One region of the Gordonibacter pamelaeae genome, then DNA from elsewhere that is predicted to be linked to it. Evidence: predicted binding sites of a transcription regulator. Region 1 holds the regulator's gene; each other region holds the start of a gene.
The links. The regulator LexA, encoded in region 1, represses DNA repair genes until DNA is damaged. The targets are predictions, from matches to a motif close to CNAACANNTGTTNG.
Positions count from the first base shown of each region.

Region 2: a site for LexA is predicted at 4,916-4,929, ahead of C1877_RS00265 (sodium:solute symporter family protein). Genes of this name have one in related genera too.
Region 3: a site for LexA is predicted at 2,277-2,290, ahead of uvrA (excinuclease ABC subunit UvrA). Genes of this name have one in related genera too.

Region 1 covers NZ_PPTS01000003.1:448,606-458,401, forward strand. Annotated here, with positions in the region: gene rny (ribonuclease Y) at 1-515, shown strand, start outside; gene C1877_RS07030 (ATP-binding protein) at 528-1,613, shown strand; gene C1877_RS07035 (stage V sporulation protein S) at 1,785-2,141, shown strand; gene miaB (tRNA (N6-isopentenyl adenosine(37)-C2)-methylthiotransferase MiaB) at 2,150-3,547, shown strand; gene miaA (tRNA (adenosine(37)-N6)-dimethylallyltransferase MiaA) at 3,537-4,472, shown strand; gene hflX (GTPase HflX) at 4,667-5,986, shown strand; gene lexA (transcriptional repressor LexA) at 6,188-6,826, opposite strand; gene C1877_RS07065 (ATP-binding cassette domain-containing protein) at 7,623-8,900, shown strand; gene C1877_RS15680 (P-loop NTPase family protein) at 8,907-9,131, shown strand; gene nrdR (transcriptional regulator NrdR) at 9,297-9,743, shown strand; gene dut (dUTP diphosphatase) at 9,743-9,796, shown strand, end outside.
Region 2 covers NZ_PPTS01000001.1:58,143-67,938, reverse strand. Annotated here, with positions in the region: gene C1877_RS00280 (Na+/H+ antiporter NhaC family protein) at 1-71, opposite strand, end outside; gene C1877_RS00275 (YdcF family protein) at 264-1,265, opposite strand; gene C1877_RS00270 (ATP-binding protein) at 1,549-3,000, opposite strand; gene C1877_RS00265 (sodium:solute symporter family protein) at 3,256-4,800, opposite strand; gene C1877_RS00260 (phenylacetate--CoA ligase family protein) at 5,751-6,992, opposite strand; gene C1877_RS00255 (diguanylate cyclase domain-containing protein) at 7,224-8,207, opposite strand; gene C1877_RS00250 (indolepyruvate oxidoreductase subunit beta) at 8,430-9,023, opposite strand; gene C1877_RS00245 (thiamine pyrophosphate-dependent enzyme) at 9,016-9,796, opposite strand, start outside.
Region 3 covers NZ_PPTS01000007.1:135,677-145,472, forward strand. Annotated here, with positions in the region: gene uvrA (excinuclease ABC subunit UvrA) at 1-2,132, opposite strand, end outside; gene C1877_RS11775 (PTS sugar transporter subunit IIC/EAL domain-containing protein) at 2,375-4,495, opposite strand; gene C1877_RS11780 (CpsD/CapB family tyrosine-protein kinase) at 4,611-5,267, opposite strand; gene C1877_RS11790 (helix-turn-helix domain-containing protein) at 5,428-5,643, shown strand; gene C1877_RS11795 (nitrous oxide-stimulated promoter family protein) at 5,662-6,006, opposite strand; gene C1877_RS11800 (FtsX-like permease family protein) at 6,082-8,274, opposite strand; gene C1877_RS11805 (ABC transporter ATP-binding protein) at 8,264-9,100, opposite strand; gene C1877_RS11810 (sensor histidine kinase) at 9,306-9,796, opposite strand, start outside.

The DNA.
Region 1 (9,796 bases):
TGGCCGCGGAGCTCGGGCTCGACCCCATCCCGGCCAAGCGCGCGGGGCTCTTGCACGACCTGGGCAAGGCCGTCGACCACGAGGTCGAGGGCAGCCATGCCGTCATCGGCGCCGACCTGGCGCGCCGTTTCGGCGAGAAGCAGGACATCGTCCATGCCATCGAGGCGCACCACAACGACGTGGAGCCCTCGAGCGTGCTCGCCGTGCTCGTGCAGGCCGCCGACGCCGTGTCGGCCGCCCGCCCCGGCGCCCGCAAGGAGACGCTCGACGCCTACATCAAGCGTCTCGAGAAGCTCGAGGAGATCGCCAACTCGTACAAGGGCGTGGAGCGCACGTACGCCATCCAGGCCGGCCGCGAGGTGCGCGTGATGGTGGAGCCCGAGGTGGTCGACGAGGCCGCCACGACCGTGCTCGCCCATGACATCGCGCACCGCATAGAGAACGAGATGCAGTACCCCGGCCAGGTGAAGGTCGTGGTCATCCGTGAGAGCCGCGCGGTCGGCGTCGCGAAGTAGGGCGACCCCGGCATGGCCAACGGCTCGCTGGAAGCCTTCATAGAGAACGTCAGTGGCGACAGCCATCTCCGGGTCGAGGCGGACCTCGGAGATGGCTTCGTCCGTTTGAGGAGCGCGGAGGCCGAACGGCGCCAAGCCGCCCACGATATCCGCTCCACGGAGGACATCGTCATCGAGATGCTGCGCAACGCGCGCGATGCCCATGCCAAGAGCGTGTTCACTGCCGTGTCGCGCGAGGGCGGCCGCCGGCGCATCGTCATGGTGGACGACGGTGACGGCGTGCCGCCTGCCCTGCACGAGCACGTGTTCGAGCCGCGCGTCACCTCCAAGCTCGACACCATGCACCTGGACAAGTGGGGCGTGCACGGCCGCGGCATGGCCCTGTACTCCATCGCCGTGAACGCCGAGACGGCGCGCATCGCCGCCTCGGATGCGGGACGGGGCTCCTCGTTCGTCGTGGAGACGGACCTCGCGCGCGTGGGGGAGAAGGCCGACCAGTCGAGCTTCCCCGTGTTCGAGCGCACCGATGCGGGTACCGTGGCCGTGCGCGGCCCGAAGAACATCCTGCGCACCGTGTGCGAGTTCGCCCTCGAGTGTCGCCGCGACTGCACCGTCTACCTGGGCTCCGTCACCGACGTCGTGGCCACGCTCTACGCGTTCGGCCTCTCGTCGCTCACGGCGGCGTCGCGCGCGTTCGGGCGAGCCGACGAGCTGCCCGTGTGCAAGCGCCTGGCCCTCGCCGCCGACCCGGCGGAGCTCGCAGGCCTCGCCGGGTCGCTGGGGCTCGCCCTGTCCGAGCGTTCGGCGCGCCGCGTGCTGGACGGCGAGATAGCGCCCCTGTCCCCGCTGCTCGACCGCGTGCGCATCGGCAACGACGCACCCGAGCCTGCAGCCCCGCGCACCGCCGCCCCGTGTGCCTCCCAGGACGCACGGGGTCTCAAGCTGGCCCGCGAGGATCTGGACGACTTCGCTGGCCGGGTGGCCGCTGCCTACCGCGACGTCGCTCAACGCTACTACCTGGAGCCCGACGTGCAGCCCGAGGTGCGCGTGGGCAAGGACGGCATCCGCATCCATATCCCCGTGAGCAAGCTCCGCTAAGTTCCGCATAAGCTGCGCCATCTGGTCGGCGTACTGCCATATCCGCAGGTTGCGCGCCATACCATTAATAGCTAGAATAACAATACCTAGAAATGCGGCGCCCGCGCGCCGCGCGCATATTGAACGTACGCCAAACGCACGAGCAACGTACTCAAACGACGAAGGATATGCATGACCGCACCCGAGCACAAGCCGGAGATCGGCTGCCTGAAGGTTTCATCGAAATCGTCGCCTGCTTCCGTGGCCGGGGCCATCGCCGGCATGGTGAAGGACGGCGTGGGCGTGGAGATACAGGCTGTCGGGGCCGGAGCGGTGAACCAGGCCGTTAAGGCCATCGCCATCTCGCGCGGCTTCCTCTCGCCCGTGGGCATCGAGATCGCCTGCGTGCCCTCCTTTGCGGACATCGTCATCGAAGGCGAGTACCGCACGGCCATTCGCTTCGCAGTCGAGCCGCGCTACACGCGCGGCGTGTCCATGCCTGTTGTCGACGGGGAAGCGGAAGCCCACCCGTCCGACCTTGCACACTGAGGATACCCATGCACACCCATACCCCTTTCACGAACCTCGCGTTCTGCATCCGCACGTTCGGCTGCCAGATGAACAAGCACGATTCCGAGCGCGTCGCCGGCATGCTCGAGGGCCTGGGCGCGCTGCCCGTCGATGCCATCGAGGACGCCGACCTTGTCGTGTTCATGACGTGCTGCGTGCGCGAAGCCGCCGACACGCGCCTCTACGGCCAGGTGGCCTCGCTCAAGAACACGCCGCTGCGCGCCGGCACCCCGCTGTCGAAACGCGTCGTGGCCGTGGGCGGCTGCATCGGGCAGCGCGACGGGCAGAAACTCGTTGACGAGCTGCCGCATTTGGACGTGGTGTTCGGCACGCACAACCTGGGCTCGCTGCCGCGGCTGTTCGAGGAGGCGCTCGACGAGGGCGGGCACCACGTGGAGGTGCTCGACGCCGGCTCTTCGTTCGCCTCCGAGCTGCCGACCGCGCGCGAGCACGCATGGGCCGCCTGGCTTCCCATCGCGCAGGGCTGCAACAACTTCTGCTCGTACTGCATCGTGCCCTACGTGCGCGGCCGCGAGAAGTCCCGCCCGCTCGAGGATATCGTGGCCGAGGCGGAGGGTTACGTGGCCGCCGGAGTGAAGGAGATCACCCTTCTGGGCCAGAACGTGAACTCCTACGGTCGCGACCTGTACGGCTCGCCCCGCTTCGCGGCCGTGCTCGATGCGCTCGACGCCACGGGCATCGAGCGCTTGCGCTTCGCGACGAGCCATCCGAAGGACCTTACCGACGAGGTCATCGGCAGGTTCGGCACGCTGCGCTCGCTCATGCCGGCGCTCCACCTGCCCGTGCAGTCGGGCTCCGACGCCGTGCTGGCCGCCATGAACCGCCGCTACACGCGCGCCCACTACCTGGAGCTCGTGCGCAAGCTGCGGGACGTGCTGCCGGAGATCGCGCTCTCCACCGACATCATCGTGGGGTTCCCCGGCGAGACGGCGAAGGACTTCGAGGACACGTACCGCCTTGTGGACGAGGTGGGCTACCACCAGGTGTTCACGTTCATCTACTCCAAGCGCGAGGGAACTCCTGCCGCCTCGGTCGACGATCCCACGCCGCGCGACGTGATCCAGGGGCGGTTCGACCGTCTGGTCGATTTCGTGCAGAAGCGGGCCTTCGAGGCGAACCAGGCCGACTTGGGAAGCACGGTCGACGTGCTGGTGGAGGGCGCGTCCAAGCGCGATGCGGGCCTGCTCGCGGGCAAGAGCCCGAAGAACCAGACCGTGCACGCGCCGCTGCCCGAAGGCACCTCGATCGAGGAGCTGGCCGGCACCACGGTGCGCGTGCGCATCGACGAGGCGAAGACGTGGTATCTGGCAGGCGAGGTGGCGGAAGGCTCCGAGCCGCCCGCGGAGGCGGCGGATGGGCGCTGACCCCGTCGTCTGCATCGTCGGCCCCACGGCCTCGGGCAAGTCCGCCCTCGCGCAGGCCGTCGCCCTCGCGCTCGACGGCGAGGTGGTGAGCGCCGATTCCATGCAGATATACCGGGGCATGGATATCGGCACGGGAAAGCTCGCTCCCGAGGAGCGGCTCGTTCCCCATCACGGCCTCGACCTTGCCGACCCCGGCGAGCCGTACTCGGCGGCCCTCTTCCAGGAATACGCCCGCGCTTGCTTCCGCGACATCGCCGCGCGCGGGAAGCGCGCCGTGCTGTGCGGCGGCACCGGCTTGTACGTGCGCGCAGCCATCGACGCCTACGAGTTCCCGAAGGGCGAGCAAACGGGCAATCCCGTGCGGGAGCATTACAACCGCCTTGCCAACGAGCAAGGTTCCGACGTCCTGTGGGAGCTGCTGCGCGAGCGCGACCCCGCAAGCGCCGCCATCGTGCCCGCCGCCGACGTCAAGCGCGTCGTGCGCGCCTTCGAGCTGCTGGAGGAGGGCACGAGCCTTGCCGAGCAGCGCGCGAAGCTGGCGGACATCCCGCAGCTCGTGCCGGCATGCTTCGTCGGGCTGTCCGTGGAGCCGGCGGTGCTCAACGCGCGGATAGACGCGCGCGTGGACGGCATGTTCGACGCCGGCCTTGTGGACGAGGTCGCGCGCCTGCTGCAGGGCGGGTTCCGAGACGGCATCACGGCCCCCCAGGCTATCGGGTACAAGGAGGTCGTCGCCGCCCTGGACGGCGAGACGACGATGGAGGAGGCCGCCACGCGCATCAAGACAGCCACGCACCGCTACGCGAAACGGCAGCGCACGTGGTTCCGCAAGGATAGGCGCATCCGCTGGATCGACGCGAACGAGCCCGACGTCGCGGCGCAGGCGGCCGAGGCGCTGGACGTGCTGGGAGACGCTGTTGCCTGAGCGTTTCCGTGACAGGGTGGACTTGTGGTATGATACGGTTCCGCAGGCCGGCCCTGCCGAAGAGCCTTCAAGATCGGAGCACCTATCATGCAGACAGCACACGCGTTTCTCTAGCGGTTGCGACCGCGCCCGACTGTCTTCGCACGCCGCCGTCAGTACCGGTGTGCCTGTTCCTGCCTCGAAAGGTTGGCTCCATGTCTGAATTCGAATCCGTTATCACGCGGGGCATGACCCCTGTATCCGAAGAGCGCCGCGAGAAGGCCGTGCTCGTGGGCGTCGACCGCCCCGGCGCCTCCTGGCCGCTGGCCTCTTCTCTCGCCGAGCTCGAGCGCCTCGTGGACACGGCGGGCGCCGACGTTGCGGCCGTCACCACGCAGAAGCTCGACGCGCCGAACCCGCGCACGTTCGTCGGCTCGGGCAAGGCCGAGGAGGTAGCCGAGCTGGCACGCGCCCACGCGGCCGACCTCGTGGTGTTCGACGACGAGCTCACGCCCTCCCAGCAGTCGAACCTCGAGAAGGTGGTGGGCAAGGACGTGAAGGTCATCGACCGCACGGCGCTCATCCTCGATATCTTCGCGCTGCATGCCACCAGCAAGGAGGGCCGCCTGCAGGTGCGGCTCGCCCAGAACGAGTACCTGCTGCCGCGCTTGCGCGGCATGTGGGCCCACCTGGCCTCGAACCGCATGGGCGGCGGCGTGGGGTCGCGCTTCGGCGAGGGCGAGAGCCAGCTCGAGGTCGACCGCCGCATGGTGCGCAAGCGCATCACGTCCATCAGGCGCGAGCTCAAGCATCTGGCCGAGGTGCGCGCCATCCAGCGCGAGAGCCGCTACGAGAGCGGCATGTTCAAGGTGGCGCTGGCCGGCTACACGAATGCCGGAAAGTCGAGCCTGCTCAACCGCTTGACGAATGCGGACGTGCTGGCCTACGACAAGCTGTTCGCCACGTTGGACTCCACTACGCGCAAGTTCGAGCTGCCTGAAGGACGCGAGATCACCGTCACTGACACGGTCGGGTTCATCCAAAAGCTGCCGACCACGCTCATAGAGGCGTTCAAGTCGACGCTCGACGAGATAACGGGCGCCGACCTGGTGCTGCACGTGGTGGATGCGTCGTCGGACGAGTACGAGGCTCAGATCGCCGCAGTCGAGGACGTGCTCGGGCAGATCGAGGCGCAGGACCTGCTCCGCGTGCTCGTGTTCAACAAATGCGACCTGCTCGACGGGGAGCAATGCGGCGCCCTCAAGGCGCGCCACCCGCAGGCACAGTTCGTGTCGGCGGCGACGGGGGAGGGCATTGCCGAGCTTGTCGGGCATGTCGCCCGCGTCGCCTCGGCGCAGGACGAGCATCTCGACGTGGTGATCCCCTACAACCGGGGCGACCTCGTCTCGGTGGCGCACGAGCGTTGCCATATCCTGTCCGAGAAGCACGAGGAGGACGGCACGCACCTCGTCATGCTGGCAGCTCCGTCCTTTGCCGGCCTGTTCCGTCCCTACGCGGCGGAGAAGGACCGTTAGGCGCGTCCCTTCCGGGAAGCTGCGAACTGCTTGGTTAGAGTAACTCTAACCAAGCAGTTCGCGACCGAACGACGCGATCTCGGATCGCCGGCCAGTCCTGGGACGAACGGGCTCCCTCTTTCCAAGGCCGGCGTTTCCCCTGCAGGGGCCGTACCCCGACAGGGCGCGGCGCTTCTCCGGCGGAGCACCGCAAGGCGCCGCCTACAGGCGTCGGAACACCGCCACCACTTTGCCCGCGATGGAGCAATCGGTGGTGATGATGGGCTCCATCGTCGAGTTCTCCGGCTGCAGGCGGATGTGGTCGGATTCCTTGTAGAAGCGCTTGACCGTCGCGCCGTCGTCGATGATGGCCACGACGATGTCGCCGTTGTTGGCGACGGGCTGCTCCTTCACCACCACGTAGTCGCCGTCGTTGATGCCTGCCTCGATCATCGATTCGCCCCGCACCGACAGCAAGAACGACGGCGCGTCGCCCACGATGTCGGTGGGGAGCGAGATGGTGTCGGTGATGTTCTCCTCGGCCAGGATGGGGGAGCCGGCCGCCACGTTGCCCACGAGCGGCACGTTCACCACCTTGTTGAAGCTGGGCTTGACGACGTTGGAGGCGCTTTCCGTGTCGCCGAGCGGGTAGGTGAGCGCGATGGAGCGCGACTTGAGCGGATCGCGCTTGATGAGCCCCTTCTCCTCAAGCGCCTTGAGGTGCACATGGACCGTCGAAGGGGAGGAAAGGCCCAGGCTCTGGCAAACCTCGCGCACGGTGGGACCGTAGCCCTTCTCGCGGATGCACTCCTCGATGCAGTCGAGCACTGCCTTCTGACGCTTCGTCACTTTGTCGGACATGCCCCGTCCTTTCCCTTGAACGAACAAATGTTTTAATTACGTATTGACATGAACTTTTGTTCGTCCTATTATATATGCGAACAAAGGTTCTACGCAAGGGCTAGGAGGCAGAAAGATGAAGAATTTCGAGATGCGGTACCCCCTCGACGGCACGTCGGCCCTGCAGCCGGAGTTCGGGCATGTGCCTGCAGCTGGGGCTATCATCGAGTTTCCCGGGGACGTTTCCCAAGGCGCTTGCGCGTCGTCTGCGCACGCGCAGAGACCATCGTCTGCAGCGCATCGTGCGCACGCCCACTACGGCGCTCCGGAAACGGTGCGGGCCCTTCACCGCGGCAGCGTAGCCGGGTGCGCCTACGGCCGCGTGAGGCCGTGGCAGGGCGCCCTGGCGGGATGCGTCTTCTCCCTCTTTGCCTTCGTCAGCATTTTCATCGGCCTCTAACGGCCTTGGAATACCCACAGATGCTGCGTTTCTGTGGCTGCGAGGCGCCCCCGCCACCCCGGGGGCGCCCCCATTCCGTCGGAGGGGCCTTCCTCCCTGCGGGTCCGTGTGGTAGACTTCCGCTTAGATCGATAGTCCAGACAGGCTGCCGCAGACGGCGCCTTCGAAAAGGAGACAAGGAACATGAGGTTTTAACGAAAGCCTTCGGACACCCGACAGGTCATGCAAGCTATGCACCGGGTGCGCTTTCGTTGCCGTTCCTTGATGTTCCCAGCCCTGCCCTCGCTGCCGCGTCGGCATGCGGGCGACCAGCGCGAAAAGCATCGCTTCCGGTGCCTCTCAAAGGGAGGCCCCTCCATGTTCGTTTCAGCCCACCATCTTACCTATGCCTACGATGGCGCCGATGCCCTGGCGCTCGATGACGCGTCTGCCGTGTTCGCCCCCGGCTGGACCGGCGTGGTCGGCCCGAACGGGGCCGGCAAGAGCACGCTGCTCAAGATTGTCTGCGGGGTGCTCAAGCCGCAGAAGGGGAGCGTTTCACCGCAGGTCGCTGGCTTGTTCTGTGCCCAGTCGACGGATGCTGCGCCCGCGGGCCTCGAGGAGTTCGCCTGCGACTACGGGCCCAAGGCCGTGCGCCTGCGCTACCTGCTCGGCATCGACGACGCGTGGCTGTGGCGCTTCGACACGCTGTCGCACGGCGAGCGCAAGCGAATCCAGATAGCATGCGCCCTGGCGGCCGATCCCGTGCTCCTTGCGCTCGACGAGCCCACGAACCACCTTGATGCCGACACCCGCGATCTGGTGGCGCGCACGCTCGCCGAGTATCGGAGGACGGGCCTGCTCGTATCGCACGACCGCGCGCTGCTCGACGGTTTGGCCACCTCGTGCGTGTTCGTGGACCAGGGGCGCGCCGTTACCGTGCCCGGCTCGTACTCCCAGGCGAAGGAGCAGATAGACCTGCGCCGGAGGACCCTGGCAGAAGAGCGGGCCAACGCCCGCCGCGAGCTGGGCCGCCTCAAGGCGGAAACCACCCGTCGGGAGGGAGTGGCAGCCCGCTCGGCCGCACGGCGATCGGCCCGCCATCTCGACCGGCACGACCACGACGGGCGCACGAAGGTCAAGCTGGCCATCTATTCCGACCAGGATGGCAAGGCCGGGCGGCTCTCGTCGCAGATGGGGAAGAAGCTCGAGCGCGCCGAGAAACGGGTGTCCGAGGCGCATACCGCGAAGGTGTACGAGGGCGCGCTCTGCCTCGACGCCGAGCCCTCCCCACGCAAGGTTCTCGTTCACCGCGAGGCCGGGTCCTTGGCGCTGGGCGGGGGGCGCATGCTGCACCATCCGCAGCTGTACGTGGGCAACACCGACCGCATAGGCCTGGTCGGCAGGAACGGCGCGGGCAAGTCTACGCTGCTCGCCGAGGTGCTGCGGCAGGTGCCGGAAGAGGGCGTGGTGCTCGTTCCCCAGGAGATAGGGTGCGACCAGGCGCGCGACCTGCTTGCCTCCGTGAAGGTCCTCGAGCCTGCCAGCCGCGGGCGCCTGCTCTCCATCGTCGCCCGGCTCGATTCGCCGCCGACGCGCATCCTGGAGGGAGACGACCTTAGCCCCGGCGAGATGCGCAAGCTCCTGCTGGCTTAGGGCCTGATGGGGCGTCCTCATCTCATTGCCATGGACGAGCCGACGAACCATCTGGATATCCGCTCCGTCGAGGCCCTGCAGGACGTGCTGGCCGACTGCCCCTGCGCCCTGGTGCTCGTATCCCACGACGAGCGCTTCCTGGACGCGCTCACCGCAACCCGTTGGATGTTCGACGTCGACTGCGCCGAAGGGGGAGGGCTGGGCGACACCCACGTGAGGGTGAAGCTGTGACCCTTTCCCCGCTGCTTGGCTGCAGGTGAGGTTGCAGGCTCGTGCAGCTTCGGAACCGCCCCCTGATTCTGCAGGGGGCGGTTTTTTTGCAGGGATCGACGATGCGGATTGAACCACAATATCTTGTATGCTAGGCTGAGCCAAAATCGAGCAAAGGAGCCTTTCATGCGCTGTCCTTCCTGCGGAAACCTCGAATCGAAAGTGGTGGACTCGCGCCCTTCCGAGGATGGCACGGCTATCCGGCGACGTCGCGAATGCCTCGATTGCGGTCGCCGCTTCACCACCTACGAGCGCTTGGGCGAGAACCCGCTCATCGTCATCAAGGCCGATGGGTCCTCAGAGGCCTACGACCGCCAGAAGCTCATGCGCGGCCTGCTCATCGCCTGCGGGAAGCGGCCTGTCTCGCCCGAGCAGATAGCGTCGCTCGTCGACAGTATAGAAACCGAGCTCCGCAACGCCTCCTGCAACGAGATCAGGTCGAAGGAACTCGGGGACATGGTGCTCGTGCGCCTGGCGAAGCTCGATGACGTGGCCTACGTGCGGTTCGCAAGCGTCTACAAGGATTTCCAGAATGTGGAGGAGTTCGCCGCCGCCCTCGAGGGGCTGCGCTGATGGAGCGCCTTGCGATCCCCCTCAAGGCGCTCGACGCCGAGCTTACGGTGCCT
Region 2 (9,796 bases), on a different contig from region 1:
GCCAGCGCCAGCGCCAAGATGGGCGGGATGATGGACCACACCCCTGTGCTGATAAGGTCGAAGCCTTCCATATGCGTCCCCTTCTCCTAGGCGGAACGCATTCGCGCGAAGGTCGTGCTGCGGACGCCCGCGCGGATGCGCAACGATGCGCCCTAGTATACGATATGAAAGCGCCGCGAGCAGCGCGAATACCGCTTTCACGCCCGCACGGCGGCGATCGATCGCGGCGGCTTGCGGCGGCTTGGGGGGGCGGCTGGGACGGCTTAGAGCTGGAGCAGCACGATGGCCGCGAAGGGGAGCCAGAGCGCGAAGATGACGACGAAGGGCCAGCGGTGGGCGTTGCTCACGGCCACGAACTCGCGGATGAACGCCGTGGGCCAGAAGTAACGCGCCGTCTTGCTGCCCACGCCGTCGGCGGCAAGCCCAATCTTGTGTGCGTACTCGGCGGTGCGAAACACATGATAGTCGCTGGTCACCACGGCAGCGCGGTACTGGCCGGCGCCCGAGCGCGCGTCCATGATGGCCTTCGAGTTGCGCAGGTTCTCCATCGTGGTGGTCGAGCGGTCCTCCTCGATGATGGCGTCGACGGGCACGCCGCGCTCCTCCATGAGGTACGCGCGCATGGCCTGGGCTTCGGGAACCTCCTCGTCGGCTCCTTGCCCGCCCGAAGCAATGATGATGGCGCGGCGGGCGCCGGCCTCCCACAGCTCCACGCCCTTGTCGAGGCGCGCGGCCAGGAGCGGCGTGGGCTTCGTGCCCGACAAGCCCGCGCCGTGCACGACGATGTAGTCGTAATCGCGGCGCTTCGGCAGCCGTCGGTACAGCCACGAATACAGCAGCAGCGCCGCGAACGTGAATGCCACGTACGAGCCCTCCATCAGCACGAGCAGATAGAGCGCCAACAGCAGCGGAGGCGCCTGGACAAGCAGCAGCACCGGCCCGCCGACGCAGGCCGCCACGATACCGAACGCCAGCAGCCCCGGCAGCAGGTGCGACAGGCTAAGCCCCTCCCGCTTGACCACCACGAACGTGTTCGCCGTCAGAAACACGACGAGCGCCACCGTGCCGAAAGGGATAGCGGCGAACCCGATGAGCACGAGCCACGGCAGCTCGAATTGGATGGACAAGCCGTAGAATGAGAACAGGCACAGCAGCAGGAAGTACAAGGCGTTGCGGAACTGGCGCGGCTCCTTGCGGTAGTTCTTGACGAACAGGAACCCGAACACCAGCGCGGGGAAGTATATGAGCAGCAGCGTGAGCAGCATGGAGGGACCTTCGTCGGTTGCGGAGGGACAGCACGAGTACTCGATAGTATAGCGTTCGTTGCGCCGCCGTCGCCAAATTGTTCTTTTCGGGCATGGCTAACCGAGCGCGACCAGCGAAAAGCAAATGGCGAGCAAGTGAGAAGCAAGTGAGATTTAGCAAGGGGGCGTGACGGCGCCTAATAGAATTGCCTGATCAGACGAGTGTCGATTCGTTGGACGGCCTTCGAAAGCAGCTGCGGGGCCCAAAACGGGCCCCGCGAAGCAAATGGCGAGCAAGTGAAGCTTATGCCCATGCCGGTTCGTACTTCATGTACCGCGGCGAGGTATTGGGGTCCACAGGCTTGATAAGCCCTCCTTCCGCCGCCTCTTTGATCAAGCGCGATATCTGCGAAGCGTTCGAAGGCTTTAAATCGAAACGTTCGCGAAGGCTTTGATTCGTAGCGTAATCACCCTGTGCATAGCAGATGCACGCATGCCAGTAGCACGCTTCCAATCGTTCTTGTGGGCTGAGGTTTTTGTACGGAACGGCCTGTCGCAGCGATACGCGCATACTCCGTTCCTCCCTGATCTCAATTTTCGGGGCCGGCATGCGGAAGTGTTCGCATGCGCTGATGATCTTGTCCCAACCGCTTCCCGCTTCCTCGCACATATGCAGACGTCGCATGAGGGAGGCCAGCTTCTCGTTGCGGGAACGTGGAGGATCATTCACAATGCGATCCACTTCAACAAGCGGGCTACCCGGATTCGTGAACTCGATGCGATGGTCGAAAAGCTCGATGAGCGGCGCCGCCCCTGTCACCGTGAAGTCTTGATGGATGAGCGCATTGGCAACGAGCTCACGAACGGCAATGGCAGGATACGCCGTAACCGTTGTCCGAAGCGCTCCTTGGATAGTCTCACGAGCAGGAACGAGCGTCATGACGTAGTCGAACAATGCTTCCATGCACACGGCATATCCTTGGTCGAAAGTCCTTTCCTTCAGCATATCGATTCGCCCTCGGCCGCTGTAGAGCATAACGCGCACCGCCTTCCGCTTGACGGTAGGAAAGGCTTCGAGACTTTTCGAGAAGAGGACTGCACCCAGGTTCGTAATGGCAAGCATGCCGTTGTCCTGCCGCTCAAGCATGCCCTCTTCGAGAAAGTAGTGCAGCTGCGCTTCGAGGCTTTCCGGCGCAGTGGTTCCAGACAGCCGGAAATACGCGTTTATGTCCAGAAGCTCGAAGACTTCCTGACCAGACAAATCTTCAATAGCAAGTTGATCTTCGAACACCTCTTTCTGTATCTTCTTCCATAGCTCCGACTCGCGCGTCGAGCCGTGTGCAAGCTTCTGGGTACAGCTTCCCGTGCGGATGTAGACAACGTTGTCGTACTGCACCGGCTGGTGGTAGGCAGGCCAGATCTTCAGCACGACAACGGAAGCACCCTGGTGGACATGTTCGATAAATTCGAAATGTGCGTTGGCGCTCAAATGCTGGCGCAGCCATATCTCAAGTTCCTGGTTACCCTTCTTGCAAGCTTTGGGATTGAATGATGTGCCGACTACTTCATGGGTCTTGTCTTCGATACCCCATACTTTGTAAGCCGCCGATGCGTCATGAAACGCAGCGGCATTGGCAAGCGCGCAGATGTCTTTCGCCTCTTTCTCCGGCTCGGAGAAGTCCTTCTTGAATTCCACGTACTCGGTTTCGTTGGAAAGCTGCCTGAGATTCTCGATGAGCGCGCCGATGTTTTGCATGAGTGTTCCTTCAGCCGTGTTATCAAACTGCACTATATCAGCGAAGCAAATGAAAAGCAAATGACGAGCAAGTGAGAAGCAAATGAGATTTTGAAAAGAGGCCTGATGAAGTTTAACTGAATTGCCTGATCAGATGAGTATCGATTCGTTGGACAGCCTTCGAAAGCAGCTGCGGGGCCCAAAACGGGCCCCGCGAAGCAAATGGCGAGCAAGTGAAACGCAAGCGGAATTCCGTACGCTCGGTTTCCGGCGGCGCTACTCCCCTTCCCCTTCCAGCTCCTGCTCGTACTCGCGGTCGATGGCGCCTTCCACGCGCGGCGGGTCCACCTCGAAGTCCACGCGCTTCGTGAACAGGCTTACCAGCGGCACGATGATCAGCGACAGCACCATGGCGATGGCGCCGCAGTTGATGGGGCTGGCGATGAACGCCGTGCCCACGAACCCGGCGATCATGTTGCCCGTGGTCAGGCCCACGCCCACGATGAAGCTGGCCCACACGGCCGGGCGCGAGATGCGCTTGGAGAACAGCCCCCAGAAGAACGGGCCGAGGAACGATCCGGCCAGCGCGCCCCAGCTGATGGACATGAGCTGCGCGATGAACGTGATGGACGAGTTGTACTGCACGAGCGCCAGCACCGCCGAGATGACGATGAACACCACCAGCAGCACGCGCATGTACGACAGCTGCTTCTTCTCGCTCATGTTCTTCACCAGGTTGTCCTTGATGAGGTCGAGCGTGAGCGTGGACGACGAGGTGAGCACGAGCGACGACAGCGTGGACATGGACGCGCTCAGCACCAGCACGATTACGATGCCGATGAGCAGGTCGGGCAACGTGGACAGCATGGTGGGGATGATGGAGTCGTACACCGGCGTGCCGGCGGCCGTCATCTCCACCTGCCCGCCGTACAGGCGGCCGAACCCGCCCAGGAAGTAGCTGCCGCCCGCCACGATCATGGCGAACACCGTGGAAATGATGGCGCCCTGCTTGATGGCCGGGCCGCTCTTGATGGCGTAGAACTTCTGCACCATCTGCGGCAGGCCCCACGTGCCCAGGCTGGTGAGGATGATGACGCCGATGAGGTCGGGCAGATTCGGCCCGAAGAAGCTGACGAACGGGCCGGCCATTTCGCTGCCCTCGGCCGGGATGAGAGAGAGCGTGGTGATGGCCTCGGTGAAACCGCCGTTGTTCACCAACACCGCCACGATGACCGCCACGATGCCCAGCAGCATGACGATGCCCTGGATGAAGTCGTTCATGACGGTGGCCATGTAGCCGCCCAGCACCACGTAGATGCAGGTGATAACCGCCATGCCGATGACGCACCACTCATACGGCAGGCCGAACGCCATGCCGAACAGCCGCGACAGGCCGTTGTAGACGCTCGCCGTGTACGGGATGAGGAACACGAAGATGATGGCCGCGGCCGCGATGCGCAAACCCTTCGACTGGAAGCGAGCGCCGAAGAACTCGGGCATCGTGGACGCGCCCAGGCGGTGCGTCATCTCGCGCGTGCGCGGGCCGAGCACCCACCAGGCCAAAAGGCTGCCCAGGATGGCGTTGCCGATGCCGATCCACGTGGCGGCGATGCCGTACTTCCAGCCGAACTGCCCCGCGTAGCCCACGAAGATGACGGCGGAGAAGTAGCTCGTGCCGAACGCGAACGCCGAGAGCCACGGCCCCACGTTGCGCCCGCCCAGGATGAACCCGTCGACGGTGCCGGCGTGGCGTCGGCAGTAGATGCCCACGCCCACTGCCACGCCCACGAAAATGAGCACCATGCATATCTTTTCGATCATTGGTAGTTCCCTATCGTCTCATGCGGGCTGCCCCGCCCGCGTTCGCTTTCCGTTGGAGTGCGGGCCGTTGCTCCAGCTTGTTTCACGGGAGACCCTTGCCGCATCATCAGATGATCGTACAAATGTTTCACGTGAAACAGCGCGCTGGAAAGGAGCCCGCGCAGTGGCGCACATGACCTTGCCGGCTGCGGGCGCGCCGCGCCGGGTTCCGACACGTCGCAGCACCACGGGCAAACCCATGTGCTAGAGGTATCGATAGGAATAATAAGGAAGGGCGCGGTAGGCTCCGTCGTCCTGCTGAGCCACCGTGCGCTGCAAGGCAGACGGTGCGAGGCATTCGGAAGCGCGCGGTGCGAAGGCGCGGCATGCAGCCGCGACGGCCAGCTCGAAACGCCAGCGTTCGTCGACGACGATATGTCCCCTCGCAGAATGCATGCGCATACTCTACCACAGTGGAGCGCCTCGGCGAGCGAAAAAGTGAACGGGCCGCCTCGATTCTCTCGCTAGCGAACAAATGTTTCACGTGAAACATTCGGGGCGCACGGGTTGATCGGGCGGGAGCGAAGCGATCCGCCCATGCGCCCGGAGGGCACATAACGGGCTCGCAGGTTGGGCAGGGCGCTCGCCAGAGCGCCCTTTCGCGCCGGCAGGCGCGAAAACCACGGGAGAGCCGCCGCCGGCCGCCCGCAGGGCGGCCTTCGCGCCGCAGGCGCGAAAACGGCCGCGCAGGTTGGTTGGCCGGGGCGTGCCCCGGCCATGCGGCCGGAGGCCGCATAACGGCCGCGCAGGTTGGCGTAGTGAGTCAGCGAGGGCGGCTGAGGTGCCCGAGATTCGTGGGATCGCGGAGGCGACGCGTACTTTGGTACGCGTCGCCTCCGGGATCGCGCGAAGATCGGGTGCCTCAGCCGGCCGCAGCGTCGGCTGGTTCCGTTTGCCGGAGGCAAACGGAACTAATAGCGGCTGTCGAAGATGCGCTTGGTCTTCTTCTCCGAGCGGGGCAGCTCGCCCATGGGGACGCCCTTCGCGTCGGGGGTGCAGCCGCACTTCGCCTTGAAGATGAGGGCCAGCTCCTCCTCGGCACGCTGTTTTGCCTCGCCGTCGAGCGGGGTCTCGAACAGCACGGTGAGCACGTCCTTGCCGCTGATGTTCTCTATCATCACCTGGTACTCCGAGCTCGTGCCGTCGGTGGCGGCGATGACCTCCTCCACCTGCGCGGGGAAGATGTTGCACCCCTTCACCTTGAACATGTCGTCGGTGCGGCCGGTCAACGTGTCGATGCGCGGGTGACGATGCCCGAAGCCGCAGGTGCAGTCGCCGGGGATGATGCGCGTGAGGTCGTGCGTGCGGTAGCGGATGAGCGGCGCGCCCTGCTTGCGCAGCGTGGTGAGCACCAGCTCGCCCACCTCGCCGTCGGGCACGGGGGCGCCCGTCGCAGGGTCGACGATCTCCACGTACACGTAGTCGTCCCACACGTGCATGCCGTGGTGCGCGTCGCACGAGATGCCGATGCCGGGGCCGTACACCTCGGTCAGGCCGTATATGTCGTAGATCTCCACGCCCAGCTCGCTGGCGATGCGCGCGCGCATCTTGTCGCCCCAGCGCTCGGAGCCGATGACGCCCTTGCGCAGGCAGAGCTTGTCGCGGATGCCGCGCTCGGCAATCTCCTCCGCCAGCAGGAGCGCGTAGGAACTGGTGGCGCAGAGTACGGTGGACTTCAAGTCCTGCATCATGCGCAGCTGCTTCTCGGTGTTGCCGGGGCCCATGGGGATGGCCATGGCGCCCAGGTGCTCGGCGCCCAGCTGGAAGCCGATGCCAGCCGTCCACAGGCCGTAGCCGGGGGTGATCTGGATGCGGTCGGTGTTCGTGATGCCCGCCGTCTCGTAGCAGCGCGCGAACTGGATGGCCCAGTCGGTCACGTCCTGCTGCGTGTAGGGCACGATGACGGGCGTGCCCGTGGTGCCGGACGACGAATGGATGCGCACGACCTCCTCGTCGGGCACGGCCTGCAGGCCCAGCGGGTACACGCGGCGCAGATCGTCCTTCTCGGAGAACGGCAGCTTCTCGAAATCTTCCTGGGATTGCACGTCGGACAGGTCAATGCCCTCGAACTTCATGGCGTAGAACGGCGAGCGCGCCTTCAGGGTCTTGAACTGCTCCTTGACGAGCGCGAACTGGTCGGTGGTCAACTGCATGGGAGGTCCTCGTTTCGTTGGATGGCTTGCGGGGTCGCAGGGGTCGCTTCAAGCCCGCCCACGGCGGTGCTTGAAGCTAGAGCCATCGACCAGCCGAAACCACGGCTGGGAGGGAGAAGATGTCGTTCGCGATTACCATGCTTGGTATTCTAGGCGAACGGCCGCGGAATGCAAAGCCGTTTTTTCGTGCGGGACCGGGTGTGCGGGCCGGGTGCGGCGTGCTCCCTTTCCCTACCAGCTGAAGCGTCCCTTGCCGTTGCGCTTGCTGGCATAGAGCGCCTTGTCGGCGGCATGGTACAGGTCGAAGAACGTCTGGTCGCGCGCAACGGACGCCAGGCCGACGGAGCACCCCAGCCTCACGCGCCCGTCCGAGCACGCCGTCCAGCGCTCGACGAGCGTACGCGCCTTCGCCTCGGCCTGCGCGACAGAGAGCGGGCATTCGACGAACGCGGCGAACTCGTCGCCGCCCATGCGCCCAACGTAGGCGTCCTGCGCGAAAACGTCGGAGAGCACATCGGCGAACTCCACGATGACGCGGTCGCCCTCGGGATGCCCGAGCGTGTCGTTCACCAGCTTGAAGTCGTCCAGATCGATCATGAAGAACGTGCCGCCCGAGGCGCCGCGCGCCAGGGCCTCGCACACGTGGCCCTCGAAGGCCACATGGTTGAACAGGCCGGTCATCGGGTCGAGTTCGGCGCGGCGCTCAAGTGCCTTGGAGTACGCGAGCGCGGCGTTCGCCTGCTCCGTCACCGTTTTGGGATAGTATTCGTCGCGGTGCTGGTCGACGTTGGGCGTGGAGTGGTGCAGGTGGGCGAGGAGCCAGCGGTCGCCCTCGCGCCGGAACACCATGCTGAAACGCGTGTCCATCTCCACCAGGAGCGACTTGGGCTCGCTCGGCCTCTCGCGCACCCACAACGTGCCGAATACGAGGCAGCAGCCCTCGCCGAACGGCCGGGCCTCGTAATAGTCGTCGAGTATCTCGAAGGTTATGCCCTCGGCCTCTTCCTGGTCGCGCCCGAGGCCGCCCATGAACGCCGGCAGATTGGGATACATCTCGTGCTTGCCCGTGCCGATGAGCGAGAAATCGCTTTGGAAGAGCGAGTCGAAGATGAACCGGCCCCCTTCTTCGGTGGGTTCCAGAACATAGGCGCGCCAGAGCGCCTTGGCCAGCTCGATGGCCTCGTCAAGCCATACCCGTTCCATCGTCTCGCCCATTTCGCCCTCGTTCCGGTACGGTTTGAAAGCGGCGTGGTCGCGCGCTTCAACTTTTAGTATAGCAGGGTACTCGACACCCCCTTGTTTTTTCACGAGGAAGAGCGGCCGAAAAAGAATGCGCGGCCAGCGAGCGAAGCCGGCCGTGCCGGGGCGTGTCGGACGCGCCGGGGAGGCAGCGCCCAGACCGGAAGAGGGCCGAAAACCAGGCGGCGGGCGACGGGCCTACCTGGCCGCCACCGCGTCGATGGCGGCCAGGTTGAGGTCGACGAAGCGCGGCTTCACGCAGGAGGAGATGGCGCGGCGCAAGTCGTCCACATCGAGCGGGAGGCAGCCCGTCTTCAGCGCGCTGGCCAGAAGCAGCGTGTTCAGCACCTTGCGGCTGCCCGCCTGCGCGCACAGCGCCGCATCGTCCACGGCCACGAACGTGGCCGCATCGGCCAGCTGCTCCTGCAGGCGCGCGACCACGGCAGCCGCACGGTAGGGGGTCTTCGACAGCGCCGCCGTGACGGGCTGGAGCGCTGTCGTGGCCGTGACCAGCGTGCCGCCGGGAGCCAGGAACGGTACCACGCGCGCGGCCTCCGCCGGCTCGAACGCCACCACGAGGTCGGCCGTGCCGTGCGCCAGCAGTGGCGCCAGCACCTCTTCCCCACCATCGCCCATGCGCACGTGCGACACCACGTTGCCGCCGCGCTGCGCCATGCCGATGGTCTCGGCCGTGCGCACCTGCCAGCCCTTCTCCTGCGCGGCCTGGGCCAGCACCTTCGCGGCCAGCACCGTGCCCTGGCCGCCCACGCCCGCCAACAGAACGTTACGCATGGGGGCCTCCTTCCGCCGGAGCCTCTGTTTCATGTGACACTGCGGCAGGATTTTCAGCCGCATCCGCATCCGCCAACTGACCAGCCGGAGGAACGCCCAGCGCGCCGAAGGGGCACACCTGCGTGCACAGGCCGCAGCCGTTGCAGAGGCTCGCATCAACGAACGCCTGGCCGCGCTCCTTGCTCTTCGGGCCGCGCGCGTCGCCGTCGAAGCCGATGCCGGGACATCCTATCTCGGTGATGCACTTCTTGCAGCCGGTGCACGCATCCGCATCCACCGCCGCGGGCGCGCCCGGCCTCACCAGCTGGACGCACGGCGATTCGAACAGGATGGCGCTGGGGCCCTCGAACGCCAGCGCCTCGGCCGAGGCGGCAACGGAGGCGTCCAGGTCGAGCGGGTCGGCGTGCACGATGCACTCGAAGCCCACGGCCTGGAGCACGCGCTCGATGGAGACGGGCGTGCGCTTCGGCCCCATGAGCGTGACGCCCGTGCCGGGGTGCGGCTGCGAGCCGGTCATGGCGGTGGTGGCGTTGTCGAGCACACACACGGTCACGTCGTGGCCGTTGTAGACGGCGTTCACGATGCCGGGCAGGCCGCTGGCGAAAAACGTGGAATCGCCCACGAACGCCACGTGTTTCTTGCCCGGTTCGGCCACGGCGAAGCCCTGCGCCATGGTGATGCCCGCGCCCATGCACAGGCACGTGTCCACGGCATCGAGCGGCTTGGCGTTTCCCAGCGTGTAGCAGCCGATGTCGCCGCACAGCACGGCCGGT
Region 3 (9,796 bases), on a different contig from region 1:
ATGGGGCTCTGGTCGATGTTGATCACCTTGTCGATCTTGTCCAGGCCGGTGATCTTCTTGTACGTGCCGGAGCGGCGGTGCGCATGGTTCACGCGGTTCGCGAGGGCCGGCGCCAGCGTGTCGGTGACGAGCGAGCTCTTGCCGCTTCCCGACACGCCCGTGACCACGGTGAGCGTGCCGAAGGGAACCTCCAGCGTCACGTTCTTCAGGTTGTTCTCCGCGGCGCCCGTGAGCTTGAGCGACCCGCGCCGCGGCTTGCGGCGCTTCTCCGGCACCGGGATGGTGCGGCGGCCCGAAAGGTAGTCCGCCGTGAGCGAGCCCTCGAACCTCACGATCTCGTCGGGCTTGCCGGCCGCCACCACCTGGCCGCCGTGCTCGCCCGCGCCCGGCCCCATGTCGATGACGTAGTCGGCGCTGCGGATGGTGTCCTCGTCGTGCTCGACCACGATGACGGTGTTGCCCAAATCGCGCAGGCGCTCGAGCGTGGAGATGAGCCGCTCGTTGTCGCGCTGGTGCAGGCCGATGGACGGCTCGTCCAGAATGTAGAGCACGCCCATGAGGCCCGCGCCGATCTGCGTGGCCAGGCGGATGCGCTGCGCCTCGCCGCCCGAGAGCGTGGCCGTGGCCCGTTCGAGCGTGAGGTAGTCCAGGCCCACGTCCACCAGGAAGCGCAGGCGCGCCTTGATCTCCTTCACGATGGGGCCGGCGATGTGCTCCTCCGCACCATGGAAGGCCAGGCCCTCGAAGTAGTCGAGCGAGTCGGCCGCGCTCATCTCGGTCACGTCGTGGATGGACTTGTCCCCCACCGTCACGGCCAGGATCTCGGGCTTCAGGCGCTTGCCGCCGCACGTCTGGCACGGCACGATGGCGAAGTACTCCGACAGCTTCTCGCGCTGGTTGTCTGACTGGGCCTCCTGGTAGCGGCGCTGCACCGCGGCGAGCGCGCCCTCCCACTCGATGTACCAGTACGTCTCGCGGCCGTCCACGGTCACGTAGTCCACGCGCACCTTCTGGTCGCCCAAGCCGTAGAGCAGCGCGTCGGTCGCCTTCTTCGGCAGGTCCTCCCACGGCGTGTTCTCGTCGGTGCCCATATGATGGGCCACGGCGCGCAGCACCTGCGGGTAGTAGTTGCCCGTCTTGAACGGCGCGATGGCGCCCTCGGCCAGCGTGAGCGAGGGATCGGGCACCACGAGCGAGGGGTCCACCTCCTCGCGGCTGCCGATGCCCAGGCAGTCGGGGCAGGCGCCGTAGGGCGCGTTGAAGGAGAAGTCGCGCGGCTGCAGCTCGTCCATGGAGTGGCCGTGCTCGGGGCACGCGAGCGCGAGCGAGAAGATGTGCTCGCCCTCGCCCAGGCCGCCCTTCGCACCGGAGGACTGCCCGCCCGCCTCGCCGAGCGGCTGCCCGTCGTCGCCCAGCACCTGCACGAGCACGCGCCCGTCGGCCAGCTTCGTGGCCAGCTCCACCGCCTCGGCGATGCGGCTCGTGGCGCTCTCCTTCAGCTGCACGCGGTCCACCACCACGTCGACGAAGTGCTTGATCTTCTTGTTCAGCGTGAGCGGCTCGGCCTCCAGCTTCAGGATCTCGCCGTCGATGCGCACGCGGCTGAAGCCCTCCTTCTGCAGGTCGGCGAACAGCTTCGTGAACTCGCCCTTGCGGCCCGCCACCACCGGCGCCATGACGATGGCCTTCGCGCCCGGCGCCAGGGACAGTATCTCGTCGGTCACCTGGTCGGTGGTCTGCTTCCTGATGACGCGCCCGCACTCGGGGCAGTGCGGCACGCCCACGCGCGCGAACAGCAGGCGCAGGTAGTCGTAGATCTCGGTGGTGGTGCCCACCGTGGAGCGCGGGTTCTTGGACGTGGTCTTCTGGTCGATGGACACCGCCGGCGACAGGCCGTCGATGCTGTCCAGGTCCGGCTTGCTCATCTGCCCGAGGAACATGCGCGCGTAGCTGGAGAGGCTCTCCACGTAGCGGCGCTGACCCTCGGCGTACATCGTGTCGAACGCGAGCGACGACTTGCCCGAGCCCGAGAGGCCCGTGATGACCACGAGCTCGTCGCGCGGGATGATGAGGTCGATGTCCTTGAGGTTGTGCTCGCGGGCACCCTTGATGACGATGGCGTTCTGTCCCATGTGGCTTATCGCTCTTTCTCTTGCGCATCCGCAGCCGGCAGCCGGGCCCGGCGGCGCGCGTCGGGGGTTGCAAATTAGGCTACCGGAAAACTATCATTTCCGTGCAATCGTTCATTCTAGCGCAGCGCGCGGAAAGAGCCAGCGAAAACATACGTTCGTGTCCGAGCGTTCAAACGATGCGCACAATTCGTTCGCTTTCCGCCGTTGCGGCGCGCCGGGAGGGGTGGCGGCGGCACCTGCCCCTAGTCCAGCCGTGCGCGCTCCACCATCTCGTCGAAGGGCAGCGCCGGCGCATAGAGGTAGCCTTGGAACAGGGAGCAGCCGAGCATCTTCAGCACGTCGCGCTGCTCGGCCGTCTCCACGTACTCGGCGAGCACGGTGAAGCCCAAGTGCTCGGAGAGGTCGGCGATGGACGAGACGATCTCGGCGTAGCGCTCGTTCTCCATCACGCCCTTGGCGATGGTCCCGTCGAGCTTGACCACGGAGAACACGCTGGTTTCCAGGTACTGGAACGAGGTGCGCCCCATGGAGAAGTCGTCGATGGCGAGCCGCATGCCCGCGTCCGCCACGCGGCGCAGCAGGTCATGCGCGCCCGCGTCCCACAGCAGCGCCTCGCGCTCGGTGGCCTCCACCACCACGCGGCCGGCGTCGAGCCCGCGGGCGAGGAAGGCGTCGATGACGAAGCCGACGGCCTCCTCGTCCTGGAGCATCGTGGCCGTGGCGTTCACGCTCACGCTGAAGCCCGGGTCGAGCTCCCCCGCATGCGCGAGCGCCTCTGCGGCCTGCGCATCGGCGAGCGCCCGCTCGAACACGGCGCGCTCGAGCTCGCCGCCCGCGCCGGCCTCCTTTGCCAGCTCTATCACGAGCGGCGGGTAGAGCCAGCCGTACACGGGATGCTCCATGCGCAGGAGCGCCTCCGCGCCCACGGCGCGGCCGGCGACGTCGAACTGCGGCTGGTAGCGCAGCTCGAAGGCCCCCGCGCCCACGGCGGCCCGCACGTCCTCGGCGAGCGAGCGGGCCACCGCGCCCAGCGAGCCCGCGGCCGCCACGAGCTCCACCGAGCGCCCGGCGCGCTCGTCGTCCTGGAACGATGCGAGCAACGCTTCGTACTGCACCCGCGCGTGATCGTCGGCCAACCGCTCGTAGCGGCGCAAGAACGGCAGGTACAGCACCGTGCCGAGCGCGATGCACACGAGCTGCAGCACGGCTCCGGCGGGCGAGCCCGTAACCACGTAGCCGCCCACCAGGGGAGGCGTGGTCCACGACACGTCCACCACCACGGGCGGCACGAGGCCGACCGCCATGGCGCCGTACGCCACCACCATATTCACCAGGGGAACCACGATGAACGGCACGAACAGCGCCGGGTTCCACACCACCGGCAGCCCGAACAGCATGATCTCGGAGATGTTGAAGCACATGGGCACGGCTGCGAACGCCGAGAGGCGCCGCGCGCTCCTGCGGCGGCCGAACAGCAGGATAGCCGCGAGCAGCGACAGCAGCGCACCGGCACCGCCGATGGAGGCGAACACGTCCATGAACGTCTTCGTCACGATCTGCACGGGCTCGCCGCCTGCTGCGAGCGCCGCCGCGTTGGCGGCCGTGCCGGGCACGAACACGCTCTGCGCCACGCTGTCGAGCATGTTGCCGCCATGGATGCCGAAGAACCACATGACGTTGTTCAGGAGCAGGTACAGAAGCCCGCTGCCCAGCGTGGCCGTGGCCAGCGGGAAGAGCGCGCTCACGCCGTCGAAGAACAGCTGCTCGATGCAGCTCGAGGCCGTGAGGGCCGCCACGGCGGCATTGAGCGCCGCGAACAGCGCGATGACCGCCGCGATGGGCAGAAGCCCCGACACGGCCTGGTTGAACACGTTGTCAAGGGTGTCGCCGTACAACGCGGGAGCACGGCGCAGCCGCACGAGCCTGCAGTACAGCACGGATGACGCCAACCCGCACACGATGGCGATGAACAGCGAGCGCGTGCTGAGCACCACGAGGTCGAAGCCCTCCGCGCCGAAGCCCACCGACATGAGGTAGGCCGCAAGGGCGGCGAAAGGCGCGCCTTGGATGAAGAACGCACCGTGCCGCTCGGCGCAGGCGTTCGCGTAGCGCAGCGCCACGGCCACCGCCACGTAGAGCGAGAAGATGCCCATGGTGGCGTTGTACACGAAGTTGAGCAGGCCCTCGATGTGCGGCGCGCCGGCAAGGGCGTCCTGGTAGGGTTCGAGCGGCAGGTTGAGGAAGATGAGGCAGAACGACCCCACCAGCAGGACGGGGATGGTGAGGATGAGCCCTTGGCGGATGGCTTGGAACGCCATGACCTCCTCCAAGCGCGCGAACAGCGCGTCAACCTTGTCGAGCATGCCCGCCCTTCCGTCTCGTTCGTCGGCGCTAAGCCGCTTCGAGCATTGTACCCCGAACGGAACGGGCATGGTATGCGGGAGAGAACGTTTGGGAAACGGATGCGGGAGCCGGCCGTCAGCGCCCTTCGGGACTGGGCGAGGAGCTGCAGAAGTTCATGGCAACGCCCACGACGTTCGCGCCGGCCTGCTCGAGTTGGGCGCATGCCCGAGCCACGCCCTCACCGCGTACGTAGCCCTCGCGAACGACCAGCACCGTTGCATCCGCCTGCGATGCGACCACGGCCGCATCGACGAACGCGCCGACCGGCGGCGTGTCGACCACCACATAGTCGAACGTGCGCGCCAGCGTGTCGAACAGCGCACGGAAACGCGCCGAATCCAACAGGTCCGCAGGACTGGGCAGGTCGGGCTCGGCATCGAGCAGAAACAGGTTCTCTCCGCCGGCGGGCGACACCGCCCGGCGCAACGCGGCGTCACCCACGGCCACAGCCCCCCAGCCGATATCAGGGCGCACGCCTGCCATGCGTGCGAGCGAGCGGCGGCGCAGATCGCATTCCAGCAAGAGCGTTCGCTTGCCCGACGCCGCCATGGCGCGCGCGAGGGCGAGCGCTATCGTGGACTTCCCCTCTTCGGGCACGGTGCTGGTGACGACGACCGTGCACAGCGGGTCGTCCACTCCCATGAATCCGATGTTCGCGTAGAGCGTGCTCACCGCGTTTGCGAATGCCGCGTCCTTGCCGCACTGCCGCCCCCGTCCGAGCTTTCCGACCACCTGTCCCCCTTCATCCCGCAGACGCCCCCGCGCCGCCCGCGCGACGCATCGGCGACCGGGCAGGCAGTGCGGGCGAACGTGCGGCAACCGTTCGTGCACATCGTCTTGACGGCTTCATATATGAAGCCGTCAAGACGATTATACCGAATACCCTGAGAAAATGAATCCGGAACAAAAAAGATTGCGCCTCGGCGCTGCCATCAGAGACCGCCGAGAAGCCCAGGGCCTGTCACAGCACAAACTGGCCCTCATGGTGGGCAGCAGCAAATCGCATATCTGGAGGATAGAGTCAGGCCGCGTCAGCGTGGGGTTGGACGACCTTGGGCGGATCGCCGACGCCCTCGATATCGAGGTGCGGCAGCTGTTCACGTTCTGATCCGCCGCGCGCGGGCGCTCAGCGGCCCAGCAGGTGCCTCACGGCCGCCACCGGGTGCCTTCCCAGCATGCGCGGGCCTGCGTAGCGCATGACGGCGCGGATCTCCTCGCGCTTCTCGGGAGCGTAGCAGTGGTTGCCGCACTCCTCGCACGACGTCTTCACGTCCATCTTGCGGCAGCACTCGGTGCGCAGCACCGCGTAGGCATCGATGGCCGCGCACGCCGGGCATACGGGCTCGCCGCAGTGCGCGCGCCCGGTGCGGTCGGCGGGCGCATGGTTGCCGGCGCAGTACAGCGCCACCATCTGCGAGATGGTGCGCTTCTCGCGCTCGCGGCGCTTGGCGGTTTTCGGCGAGTCTTCCATGGAGAGCATCCTAGCAGAACCGCCGCCGCCCGGCGAGGGGGATTATCCCTCGCCGCGGCGGATGGCCCCCCTTCCCTACCCCACGAGCTTCTTGCCGAGCGCGGCGCGGATGATGCCCTTGCTGGCGAAGTACGTGACCAGCAGGTAGGCGCCGTACACCACGGCCACGAGGGCGCCGGTCATGAGGGCCGGCTCGAGCACCGACACGCCCAGCTGCGAGATGACCGAGTCGCTGATGACGCCCACGGCGCACACGGTATGGCACACGGCCACCGCCAACGGCACGAGGAAGTACACGAGCACCTGGGCGCGCAGCGACCGGAAGATCATGCGGCGGTCGCAGCCGATCTCGGCGAGCACCTGGTAGCGCGCGAGCGAATCGCTGGCCTCGGACAGCTGCTGGATGGCAAGCACCGCCGCCGTGGCGATGAGGAACACGAAGCCGATGTAGAGCGCCAGGTACGAGATCATGAGGTTCATGCCGCTCGACTGGACGAGCACCTCCTCGGCCGTGAAGGACAGCGTCACGGGCCAGGGCTTCGGGCTGAACGTCCAGCCGGACGCCGCCACCTCAGGGTTCGCGGGCGATGCCTCGGCGAGCATCTGCCCGAGCAGCTTGTCGCCCTCGACGCGGCCCGTCTTGTACATGAGGTTGAGGATGCTCTGCTCGGGAACCGCCCCCTGGGCGCGCAGGGCGTCGATCACCGAATCGGGCACGATGAGCTCCGCCCCGCTCGCGGCGAACGTGGTGTCCTCGAGCGGCTGGCTGCGCAGCTCTCCCACCGATTCGAGCACGCGCCCGCCTACGGTGACCGTCTCGCCCTTGCGGGCGAGCGCCTCCGAAAGCGCCTTCATGGCGTCGAGCGTGTTGTTCACGGCGTAGCCGCCCTCGCCCACCTCCACCGTGGGCCGGCCGACGAGCTCGGCCAGCGCGTTGAACTGCGAGACGCCGATGAGCGTGACGCCCTGGTTGTGCAGCGCCTCGTTCTGCTTCTCGTTGCCCGTGTCGTGCCCGTAGCGGTCCATGAGCTCGCCGTACGTCACGTCGGTGCTCTTGAACGCGTCCAGCTGCGCGGATTTCCCCACCAGCTCGCCCCAGACCGGCGAGGCGTCCGCCAGCTTCGCGGCGATGTCCCAGCCGTAGGCCTCCGCGTCGGCCTCGACGGCCGCGGCCTTCTCGTCGGCGACCCGCTGGTACTCGCGGTCCTCCTCGCTCATGGCCGCGAGCTTCTCGGGATCGTGCGTGCCGCCCGCGTTCAGGTACACGTTCGCCGTGAGCGTGGCGTCGTACACGGTGCCATCCTCTATGTTGCCGGTGAACGCGCGCGCCAGGCCCATGCCCGTGGAGAACACCGTGAGCGAGAAGAACAGCATGATGCACACCACCGAAAGCGACACGAACGCCGTGTTCACCTTGCTGGCAATCTGGCGCGTCGTGAACATCGTGAGGCCGCGGAAGTACACGCCGCGCGTGCGCTCGATCACCGCGATGGCGAAGCCCGCGAGCGACCAGAACAGAAGGAACGTGCCCAGCACCATGAGCGCCGTGGCCCGCCAGAACCCGTCGTCGAAGTACACCAGGCCGTTGTCCATGAGCGTGAGGTACGCCCAGGCGAGGATGCCGACGGCCGCAACGAACGCCACGAGGCTGATCCACGGGTTGCGCACGCGGAAGCGCGCGTTCCTCGAGCGGGCGGACAGGAGGTCGATGAGCTTGTAGCGCCGGATGGACAGCGTGTTGAACAGCCCTGTCACGACGAAGATGAGCACGAAGCACATCAGCGTGAGCATGAAGGCGTCGAGGGAGAAGACGAAGCGGTACTGGGTCATCTGGATGTTGAACAGGCCGGCCGTGACGAACGACAGCCCCTGCGACAGCGCGAAGCCCAAGGCGAGGCCCACCACGAGCGACACGAGGCCCACCGCCGCCGTCTCCATGAGCACGATGGCCGACACGCTGCGGGGGTTCATGCCCAGCATGAGGTACGTTCCGAACTCCTGCTTGCGCCGCCTGATAAGGAAGCCGTTGGCATAGAGCACGAGGAACCCGAGCACGCAGGCGATGAGCACGCTGAACATGCCCAGGAACTGCCCCGTCATGTCGAAGACGCTGGCCGAGGCCGTGTCCTCGAGGTCGAACAGGATCGACTGGCTCGACACCGAGTTGAACGCGTAGAACACCGCCACGCCGAACACGAGCGTGACGAAGTACACGCCGTAGTCCTTGACCGAGCGGCGGATGTTGCGGAAGGCGAGTTTAGCGAGCATCGCGCACGTCACCGCCCAGGAACGTGACCACTTCCATGATCCGGTTGAAGAAGTCCTTGCGCGAGGTGTCGCCCTTGCGTATCTCGTTGAACACGGCGCCGTCCTTGACGAACAGGATGCGGCTCGCGAACGAGGCGGCGTAGGAATCGTGCGTGACCATCATGATGGTGGCGCCGAGCGAGGAGTTCATCATCTCGAGCGTCTCCAGCATGACGGTGGCGCTGCGCGAGTCGAGCGCGCCCGTGGGCTCGTCGGCCAGCACGAGCTTCGGATCGGCCACCATGGCGCGGGCCGCGGCGATGCGCTGCTTCTGGCCGCCCGACATCTGGTAGGGGTACTTCCCCAGCACCTCGGACACGCCGAGCGTGGCCGCGATGGCGTCCACCTTCGGCTTCACCCGGCCGGCGGGCTCGCCCTTCACCGTGAGCGCCAGCGCGATGTTCTCGAAGCCGGTGAGCGTGTCCAGCAGGTTGGAGTCCTGGAAGATGAAGCCCAGGTCGTCGCGGCGGAACTTCGCAAGCGCGCGGGAGCGCAGGCCCGTCACGTCGCGCCCGTCGACGAGGATGTGCCCGCTCGTCACCGTGTCGATGGTGGCCACGCAGTTCAGGAGCGTGGTCTTGCCGGAGCCGGACGGCCCCATGATGCCCACGAACTCGCCCGGCATCACGTCGAAGCTGATGTCGCGCACCGCCTTGGTGACGGAGTCCTTGTTCCCGTACACCTTCTCTATCTGGCGAACCGACAGGATGGGCCGGGAGCCGGACGCATAGGCGGCCGGCGCCTGCTGCGCGCAAGCCGCTTCCGGGGTCGCGTAAACTTCGGTCATGGCAAATCTCCTTCTCTCGGGGTCTGCCAAGATACTACGTCCGCCGTGCCGCGCCCGCCATCGAAGAGGCTTACCGCAACCTTACGAATTTGCAAGGGAGAGGCGCCCGTCGGTGTGACAAAGGGACGGGGATAATGTCACATTCCCCGTGCGCCTAACGAGCTTGGTAGACATCAGGGAATGTGACATTATCCCCGTCCCTTTGTCACACCTGGTCGTCCATGCGCCTGCGGTCGTGGGGGAACGCGAGCATGACGCGGGTGCCGGTGCCCTCCTCGGAGGCCAGGCCCACGCCGAGGCCCATCTTCTCGCAGAGCGTGGCCACCAGGTACAGGCCCATGCCGGTGGCCGAGCCCTGGGCGCGGCCGTTCTTGCCGGTGAAGCCGCGGTCGAACACGCGCGGCACGTCGGCGGCGGGGATGCCCGGGCCGTCATCGGCGATCTCCAGCACGGTGCGCGCCGCGCTCGTGCCCGCACCCTCCTCGCGCACGGTGAAGCGCACGGACGTTGCACCGTACTTCGCCGCGTTCACCAAAACCTGCCCCAGCGCGAAGGAGAGCCAGGAGGCGTCGGCGAACACGGTCACGCCGTCCCCCACCTCGATGGACGGGGTGGTGCCGCGCTCGATGAGGTAGCGGGCGTTCTTCTTGCAGGCCGTGCGCACGGCGTCGGCCAGCGACAGCTCGCGTATGGCGT